One region of the Halobacillus sp. BAB-2008 genome, then DNA from elsewhere that is predicted to be linked to it. Evidence: riboswitches for the same ligand, from Rfam matches in the RefSeq annotation. Region 1 holds a riboswitch; each other region holds the start of a gene.
The links. Region 1 has a riboswitch for thiamine pyrophosphate ahead of D479_RS20010 (thiamine phosphate synthase). Riboswitches for the same ligand answer to the same signal wherever they lie in the genome.
Positions count from the first base shown of each region.

Region 1 (2,178 bases):
CGGGTTTGGTAGGCCTGTTTCCCTGAACCATGGTCCACTGTCTGCCCCGGCAGCGACGACGATACGCTCTGCGAAGATCTCTCCTTCATTCGTCGTCACCTCATATCCTTGTCCGCTCTTCCTTATGCGGATGACGAAGCACCCATCCTTAACGGTGCTTCCGAATGACCGTGCGCCTCGCTTGAACGCTTCAGCCACTTTTTCCGGTTTTACGTTGCCGTCCTCCCGAATCCATAAAGCCCCGGAGGACTTAACCCACGGATGACGGATTTTCATCTCTCGATCGTCCAGCCAGGAGAGAGAGGGAAAAGATTGCTGCTTCTCCTGCAGTTCTTTCGCCTCCCTCTCATCCAAAGCGATTTGGAGCATACCGTTTGTAGTCAGCTGAATGTCGATTCCGGAACACTGGTACAATTCTGTTTGCAATTCGTTATACATATCTCTGCTCTTGACACAAAATTCATGGTACAGTCCCGGCGTCCGGTTTTCCGTGTGGACCCCCAGCATCCCTGCAGCAGCCCCTGTCGCTCGTCTGCCACCTGTACCTTTATCCAGCACACACACATCGGCCCCTGCCTTACTAAGGTGATAAGAAATAGAATGACCGATGATGCCTCCACCAACGATTACCGTATCCCAATGGTTCTTCATGAAAGAATCGCCTCCCGATAATTTTCTGCTGCCGAAATTGGATCCTCCGCGCCGAAAATACCCGACTGCACAGCCACGCCTGCTGCTCCTGCCTTCCGCAACAGAGATATATGCTGTGGCTGAATCCCTCCGATAGCGAAAACAGGAATAGCCAACCCTCCGGTAAGCTCCATCAACGAGCTTATCCCCCTGGGTGGCGCGTTCCGCTTACTGTCCGACTGAAATATATGACCGAAGAGAACATAGTCCGCGCCTGCCCTCTGTGCTGTTCTGCCTGATTCCAAACTGTGAACGGAAACCCCTCTAACCTTCCCTGTTCCTACCTTAAGATCATCCATACACCTCTCTGGATAATGGACGCTTCGATCCGTACGATCTGCAATTCCACTATGCTTGTGAACCGTCCACTTATCAGAGACATCCATCAAGTCTCTAAATGCAGCTTCATAATCCACCAAAGACTTTGAGTTATCTCGGTAAATGACAGTGTCGACATACGGATCAATGGCTGGAATTATACTCTTCAAGGTGACGGGATCCATCTCGTCTTTTGTAACGGCTAAAAGTTTCATAGCTTTGTTCCCCCCAATAAAAAATGCCACTTTCCAGAAGGAAAGTGGCATACTTGAACATACGTACACGTGAGTGCAGCGTGATTGTTTTGATATAGCCGCCACTTTCCTCCGCTGGTTTGAGCCAGTTCAGGTTCAAAGAGTCCCGAAGTATCACTTCGATCTCAGCCTTTTCTTAAAGGCACCCCTAGTGCATGTGCTTATTGATTTTGTAATGCATGTGTTCATCCTACAATACATTGAAAATTCCGTCTACCATATTTTTGCAAGGTACTCCGTCATCTTTTCCTGAATGCTCTCCGTTCTGCATAGGTAACGCACGTCCGGCAAACGACGACAGCCCTGCCTTCATCATTGTAATACCGCGATGGATCCACTGGTTTACGTCCACATATCACACAACGTTTCCTGCCAAGCCACCGGTTCAAAAAATTTTTCATTATGCTTCGTCCCCCTTATCTTCTCTGTCTTAAAAAACACCCATATCTAGTTATAATATACCAGTATTTTAGTCCCGTAAATAATAGAGAAACAAAACATTTTGAAACACGAAATAATCTTGTTAAGATATGCTATAGGATTTTCCTAAAGAAAGAAGGTAAACGATATGACGAATACATCTTTTTCCGATACAAAAATATCCGTTCTTGACCTTGTCAGTGTAAAAGAAGGCAGGTCTACGAAACAGGCTTTTGAAGATACGATAAGCTTAGCCCAACACGCAGAAAAGCTCGGTTACAACCGATACTGGATGGCAGAACATCATAACATGCCCGCCATCGCAAGTTCTGCTACGGCTCTCGCTGTCAGTCACGTCCTTCACCATACGTCTGAGATCCGCGTTGGTTCCGGGGGTGTGATGCTTCCAAACCATGCACCACTGATTATCGCCGAGCAGTTCGGAACGCTGGAAACACTATTTCCGGGACGAGTCGACCTTGGACTTGGCCGTGCT
Region 1 covers NZ_ANPF01000080.1:48,722-50,899, reverse strand. The annotation lists gene thiO (glycine oxidase ThiO) at 1-651, opposite strand, end outside; gene D479_RS20010 (thiamine phosphate synthase) at 648-1,223, opposite strand; TPP riboswitch at 1,313-1,422, opposite strand; gene D479_RS20830 (hypothetical protein) at 1,502-1,663, opposite strand; gene D479_RS16740 (LLM class flavin-dependent oxidoreductase) at 1,831-2,178, shown strand, end outside.

Region 2 (2,178 bases), on a different contig from region 1:
GCCATTCCTCGACGGTATAGGCCATTTCCCAGAAGGATAATTCCAGCTGGCAGCTCTTTCGGAAAGCTTCACGCATCTTATTCTTCTCCTCGTCTGAAGCTTGCTCTGCATAGGCATCAAGCTTCTCACAAAGCTGTCCTGTCAATCCGCCTATTTCTTCCTCTGCATAGAAATCGATCCAATCAAAGAACGGATGATTTTCGTCCGGTTGATAGGCTTTCGTTAGTTCTTTACCGATTTCGAGATATGTCCAGGGGCATGGAAGTAAGGCGGCAATAATTTCTCCAATACTGCCCATATGCGCATGGTAGAGCATATGTTTAATATAGTGGTCCGCTGTCGGTGGCAGCGGGTAACCCTGCAGTTCCTCATATTCTTTACCGATATATCGGCACAGGTTGTTATGGGGATGCACTTCACTGTGGAGCACAAAGTTGATCTGGTCATTGAAGAGCTCAATATCTTCTCTTTTTGGTGATTTGGAAACAGCAATGCCGTACACATGCATAAATGCATTCAAATATTCAAAGTCCGCTTTCACATAATGAGCGACAGCTTCTTTCGGAAGTTCTCCTTTTCCGAGACCTTCAACAAATGGATGGTGAAAAATAGCTTCAAACACGTCCTGATTTTCTTTTCTTAATTGAGTGGAGAATGACATAGTGGTGCCTCCCTGGGTTATTCGGAAGCTACTAGAGGATTGCAGAGGTCCAGACTACTTCCCTACGCTGGTACGAACCAGATCAGGTGTTGAGGGACAAAGGATAATCCTTATCTCAGCGATAATTCGCGCCCCTAGCAGTTTCCGTGTATTATGGTTGTAATAGAAGTTGTTCTGCTTTGATACGTGACAGCACAAACCAGCCGATGGCAGCTCCTGACAGACTGCTGATGAAGAAAGAAGGAACAAAGGCAAACGCTCCGGCCGCACTGCCCATGACGAATCCAGCCAGTGGAACGGCGAGTAATGCTCCAATGATTCCAGTTCCAATCACCTCGCCGACTACAGCTGCCCCTTTCCGTTTGTATATCCGATAAAACAAACCAGCAAATAATGCTCCGACCATTCCACCAGGAAAAGCCAACAGTGTTCCTAGCCCTAAAAGAAATCGCAGCAGGCCGATGCAGAAAGCAATGGCAGCAGCAGGCAGCGGTCCAAGCATCACAGCAGCCATGACATTTACCGCATGTTGGACAGGATATGCCTTCGCGATGCCTGCCGGAAACCAGAGCAGCTGTGCTCCGAATGTTCCAATGGCAACAAACAGTGCCATAATAGTCAATAAACGTGTACGGTTCAATACATTCCCCCCTTCCATAGGAAAATAAAAAAGCCAGGTCCTGGAGAGGACCTGACTCGGATCATAGACAGTCGATGAATAACTATTCGTTCGTCTGACTACTTCCCTCCGCTGGTATTAACCAGATCAGGTTCATAAGAGTCGAAAAGCTTTACGCTTTCCTCTCAGCCTGTAACAAGGCCCCCCTAGTAGTTGAATCGTACTATTTGCTTGGTTGAATCTTATGATAACAAAGTTCGTATCTTCTGTCATGTGCAATATTCTGAATAATATCTGTATTAGAGAGGAGAATGACAATGAGAAACATCTGGACAATGATGGGGGCCGCTTGTTTGATTCTTTTGGCGGGGTGCAGTTCTGCACCAGCCGGCTCGGATTATGAGGAAACGGAAGCAGAGGCGCCTCCGGAGCAAGCAGAAATCAGCGGTTATGTGATGGAACAGGAAGGATCCAGTATCCTTGTCGTCACTCCAACTACAGAGTCAGAAGACAAAGGGCGGGCGATGTGGGTGTCTGAAGCTCCGGACAACGAATGGACAGGTAAGTATGTAGATGTTTGGACAGACGGCCCCATTAAAGAAAGTTTTCCAGAACAAGCACCTGCCGATAAGGTTTCCGAAGTGGAGATGAGTGAAGTAGAAGGGGCCCGATTGACGACCTCCGAAGCCTTGGCTTCCGCTCTAACCGATGTAGAAGATGACAAAATTGTTGCCGTGGCGGAAATTCTATTTGATGAAGACGATGACCAGTGGCAGATTGTTCTTAAGGAAAACGAAGGACCGGAGAAGGAAGTGCTTGTAGAAGATGAATAAAAAGCCGGGGATTCCCCCGGCTTTTGCTCATTTGGCAAGTGGAACAAGCGACGCTTGGATAACCG
Region 2 covers NZ_ANPF01000045.1:2,251-4,428, reverse strand. The annotation lists gene tenA (thiaminase II) at 1-661, opposite strand, end outside; TPP riboswitch at 704-807, opposite strand; gene thiW (energy coupling factor transporter S component ThiW) at 813-1,301, opposite strand; TPP riboswitch at 1,388-1,498, opposite strand; gene D479_RS10650 (DUF3221 domain-containing protein) at 1,598-2,113, shown strand; gene D479_RS10645 (Fic family protein) at 2,141-2,178, opposite strand, start outside.
Region 2: linked by a shared signal. The riboswitch ahead of thiW (energy coupling factor transporter S component ThiW) and the one ahead of D479_RS20010 (thiamine phosphate synthase) in region 1 are both predicted to bind thiamine pyrophosphate.

Region 3 (2,178 bases), on a different contig from region 1:
GATGTTGCTCTTGTAGAGCCGGGCTCGTACCAAACGAATATATGGTCAGCCGGAATGGAACTCCCGGACGCTGTCCATGACCCTGATTCTCCCTATGCTGATTACATAAAAGGACTATGGAATGCGTTGAATGGAGACAGCCGCGAAAATCCGTCGGATGTAGCTGCATTGATGACCGAGTTGATCGAGCAGGACAGAATACGGAAGCTGCGCTTTCCAATCGGAGCGAAAGTGAAGTTCAACGTATTTCTGAAACGGGTCATGCCTTGGAGAATATTGGAGAAAGCAGTGCTGACGACGGTTTTAGGAAAAGGGAAAACGAACAGGAGGAAACGAAATGACCGCAGTGATGAGTGGGGCAGAAGAGATACGGTTCGAGGGTAATGAGGTAGGGATCCTGGTATCCCATGGATTTACAGGAACGACGCAAAGTATGAGGCCGCTGGCTGAAGCATATGGCCGCGCCGGGTATACCGTCGTCTGTCCGAGACTGAAGGGGCACGGGACCACGCCGGAGGACATGGAGTCCACGAGTCATGAAGACTGGATTCAATCGGTCATGGAAGCCTTTGACTGGCTGGAAGCGCGTTGTGAAAAAATCTTCGTCGTCGGCTTGTCGATGGGAGGGACGCTTGCTTTATATGTGGCAGGGAAGAAGAAGGTCGCCGGCGTCATCCCGATCAATGCAGCAATCGATATCCCGGTGCTTGAGAACAGCTCGAGCACAGAGGAGCGCTTTCTTGAAGCGATTGGATCGGATATTAAAGATCCGGAAAGTGACGAGCTCGGCTATGATCGGACACCGGTAAAATCGATTAAAGAGCTGTCGATGCTCATGGGGAAGACCAGGGATCTATTAAGCAGCATTCATTGTCCGATCGTCGTTTTCGTTTCAAGGGAGGATCATGTCGTGCCCCCGAACAATTCCGAGGTGATCTTTGAAACGGTTTTTTCCGAGCATAAAGAAATTATTCATTTGGATGACAGCTATCACGTCGCAACGCTCGACCATGATAAAGACTTGATCATCGAGCGCAGTCTGGAGTTTTTCCAGACGTACACAAATACGAAATAGCATTCCCCGGGAAATAAAAGGCCTTTGTAATTTCGGGTGGTTTCGACTATAATAGAAGACAAATCAAGAAAAGTAAACGGTATAAAGCCTTCAAGGGGAGCCTCCGGCTGAGAGTGGACGCTGTGTCCAGACCCTTCGAACCTGTCAGTTAGCACTGGCGCAGGGATGGCGGCTTTTTTGATGGTGCAATGCTCAACAAGGGACTCCTCCATCAGGAAGCTTCCCTTTTTGGCATTGCTTTTTTTGTCTTCAATTATTGGGGGTAGATAACGATGAGAAATCGTCGTGTATTATTTCTTGTCGAAGTAGCTATATTCTCTGCTTTGGCACTGCTTTTGGACATCATTCCATTTCTTTCATTCAAATTGTGGGCACAGGGTGGTTCTGTGTCGCTCGCGATGGTTCCTGTCTTCATCATCGCTTTCCGTTGGGGAATCAAAGGCGGAGTCGCCACCGGGCTGCTGCTCGGGGCCTATCAAATCTTAACCGGTGCTTACATCATGACACCTCTTCAGACGTTTCTTGATTACTTCGTAGCTTTCGGTGTCATCGGACTTGCAGGTGTCGCGGCAAAGCCGGTATGGAACGCGGTACGGAAACAAAACAAAAAAGCGATCGTCGGCTGGATCATTGTCGGCTGCTTTGTCGGGAGTCTCCTGCGTTTCTTCGGACATTTTCTCGCAGGGATCGTCTTTTACGGGGAGTTCGCGCCGGAAGGACAGCCGGTCTGGCTGTATTCGCTCGTCTATAACGGGGGGTATATGCTGCCTGCATTCGTATTGAGCAGTATCGTCCTCATCATTCTTTTTCTGCAGCGTCCGAAGCTGCTCACACAAGAATAATACAAGGTTCCCATCCCGCTCCTAGGAATCCTTAACCACTAAAAGCATCGTGCTCCGGCACGATGCTTTTCTATTTTTTATAGGGAGGGAGACCCTATTTTATAGCATATGGGTTTCATGCTTCCTGTAGAAGTGTATATACCATTGCACTGGTTACATAAAAGGAGGGCTGGAAATGAAGAAGCTTTTTAGAAAGAAGCGGTTTTGGTTGATTGTCATTCTTATATTTATCGTACTCGTTTTCATGATCGCTTATCATAC
Region 3 covers NZ_ANPF01000051.1:59,380-61,557, forward strand. The annotation lists gene D479_RS12125 (SDR family oxidoreductase) at 1-384, shown strand, start outside; gene D479_RS12130 (alpha/beta fold hydrolase) at 338-1,075, shown strand; TPP riboswitch at 1,159-1,258, shown strand; gene thiT (energy-coupled thiamine transporter ThiT) at 1,348-1,917, shown strand; gene D479_RS12140 (phospholipase D family protein) at 2,093-2,178, shown strand, end outside.
Region 3: linked by a shared signal. The riboswitch ahead of thiT (energy-coupled thiamine transporter ThiT) and the one ahead of D479_RS20010 (thiamine phosphate synthase) in region 1 are both predicted to bind thiamine pyrophosphate.

Region 4 (2,178 bases), on a different contig from region 1:
ATGAGAGCTCCACTTAGAAGTCTAATGATGAACATAGCTGCTACGTAATCCGTACTTAAGGCGCTGTACCCCAGGCGGAAATATTCCCAGAAAAAGCTGAACACGGCAGCCATCATACCGGAGAGCATAAGTGTAAGGAGTTGGTAACTCTTATAACGGGTGATGGCGAAGGCGGTCTCTGCCCCAAGTCCTTGAATGACGCCTGTCAAAATGAGCATCGGTCCGGACGCATTCCCGAGCAGCATTTCCACAGTGGCGGCAATGGTTTCCGATAAGAATGCAGCGCCTGGTTTCCTTAGTATGTAGGCGGCGATAATGGAGACAATGAACCATATTCCATATATGAAGTCATATCCAATCGGACCCATTAATCCGGACAGAACTTTGCCTACAGGTAGAAAAGCTAAGTAAACAACAGCGAATACGACGGCAAGTACAGACATGACGACGATTTCTTTTAATTTCCAGTTCTTCATTCCTCCTCCTCCTTTTTAGATGGGCTGTTTGCAGAAATGCTCACAGTCATCACGGTGTGGGAGGATCCACCGGCTTCTGTTTCCTTAAACACGTTTTCCAAACCGTGAAAGATGTCGTGGATATCCCCCTCCAGCCTGGTAGAATAGTGGGCAGGTGTTACAGAAATGCCTTGTTCTCTCATCCTTTCAATCTTTTCGTAAATCGTTTCCATATACTTACCTCCACCTAAAGGGTATAGAGAAAACTTAGCTGCCACCGCCTGTTTGACAGCTGCTGTATTCCTGTTCATCACGTTAGATGTTTCATCCAGGTACACATCACCAGTAGAATCGCCCGGGCAGCCGATGGAAAACGTCCCCTGAAATGCGGCATGAACCCCTGTGACGGCGGTATGGTGAAAGACGGCTTTGGCTACGTCAAAGACGTGTTCCAAGCGTCCGCGAACCGTCGTCGTAACATGATCCGTTTTCATCCATACTTTGGATGTGTCGGTCTGTTGAAGGCTTGTCATGATCATATCCTGAAAGTCATTACACATAGGATGGACAGAAAAAGAGCAGCCGGCAATTTTTGAATTTCCACATACTTGAGTCATTTAATTTCCTCCTTTTTTAAACACAAAAAAACTGCATTCCATGGGAATGCAGTCCAACAATCGAAAAGAAAAGCCAAAAAAGAAGTCTGATCGCGAGAGTCAGGCTGCACTTCCCCACGCTAGTATTATCTAGTTCGGGTGCTAAGGGTCGGATAAACCTCTCAGCCGCAAATGCAGCTCCCCCAGTGCAAGTTCCACGTTATGCAGTTGTCTTGGATGCCTTCATCTTAGCGAATATTTTAATTTTTGTAAATGGTTGTTTTTCTTGAAACGTATGCAGGGGTCCGGTCGTAGAATGTAGTAGTATAAAATTTCCATAAAGGAGAGATGGTATGAGCAATCAGCAATCCCTTCGATTCACGTCAAAGAAAAGCAAGTGGTTATCCGTCTTCTTGGTTCTGGTAATGGGAGTGGTACTTATTGATGCGATAGGCGGCCTGGAGTGGGGGGTATTTATGATTCCCGGCCTTTCGAATTCTTACATTGCCAAGGTGATCTTTGCAGTTGTTATAAGTGCGCTCGTCGGCTGGATATATTTTGGGACACGATATATCATCGATCACGAGGAGTTGAAAATCGTCTACGGTCCTTTCCGGAAGCGTGTACCGCTTGACCAAATCAGGAGAGTGGAGGAAGTGAAAGATATACTTCAGGCACCTGCCCTTTCCTTTGACCGCCTGGAAATTCACTATGGAACAGCGGAGTCCATTAAAGTATCCCCGAAAAATAAATCGCTGTTTCTGAAGGAGATTGGGAGTAGATGAGAAAGTACGGAGCACTTTCATGAATATATACAAAAAACAGGAGACAGCTAAGGGAAAGTGGGATTCCTTTTTTAAGGATAACTGGGACAGTCCATATATGATCGTATCAAGCGGGATCTACGATTGCAGGAAGTTAGATGGGTTCACATATGTGGGGGAAAAAAGAGAAATTATCGGTCTCATCACATACGTGGAGAGTGAGGAGGAAGTGGAAATCGTATCTCTGGACAGCTTGAGGGAAGGAAGAGGGATAGGTTCTCTTCTGATTGATAGAGTCGAGAGTGTTGCAGATGGTCGAAGGATTAAGGTAATCACGACGAATGAAAATATTCATGCTATCCG
Region 4 covers NZ_ANPF01000087.1:37,080-39,257, forward strand. The annotation lists gene D479_RS17685 (ECF transporter S component) at 1-476, opposite strand, end outside; gene D479_RS17690 (YkoF family thiamine/hydroxymethylpyrimidine-binding protein) at 473-1,072, opposite strand; TPP riboswitch at 1,167-1,266, opposite strand; gene D479_RS20020 (PH domain-containing protein) at 1,405-1,836, shown strand; gene D479_RS17700 (GNAT family N-acetyltransferase) at 1,856-2,178, shown strand, end outside.
Region 4: linked by a shared signal. The riboswitch ahead of D479_RS17690 (YkoF family thiamine/hydroxymethylpyrimidine-binding protein) and the one ahead of D479_RS20010 (thiamine phosphate synthase) in region 1 are both predicted to bind thiamine pyrophosphate.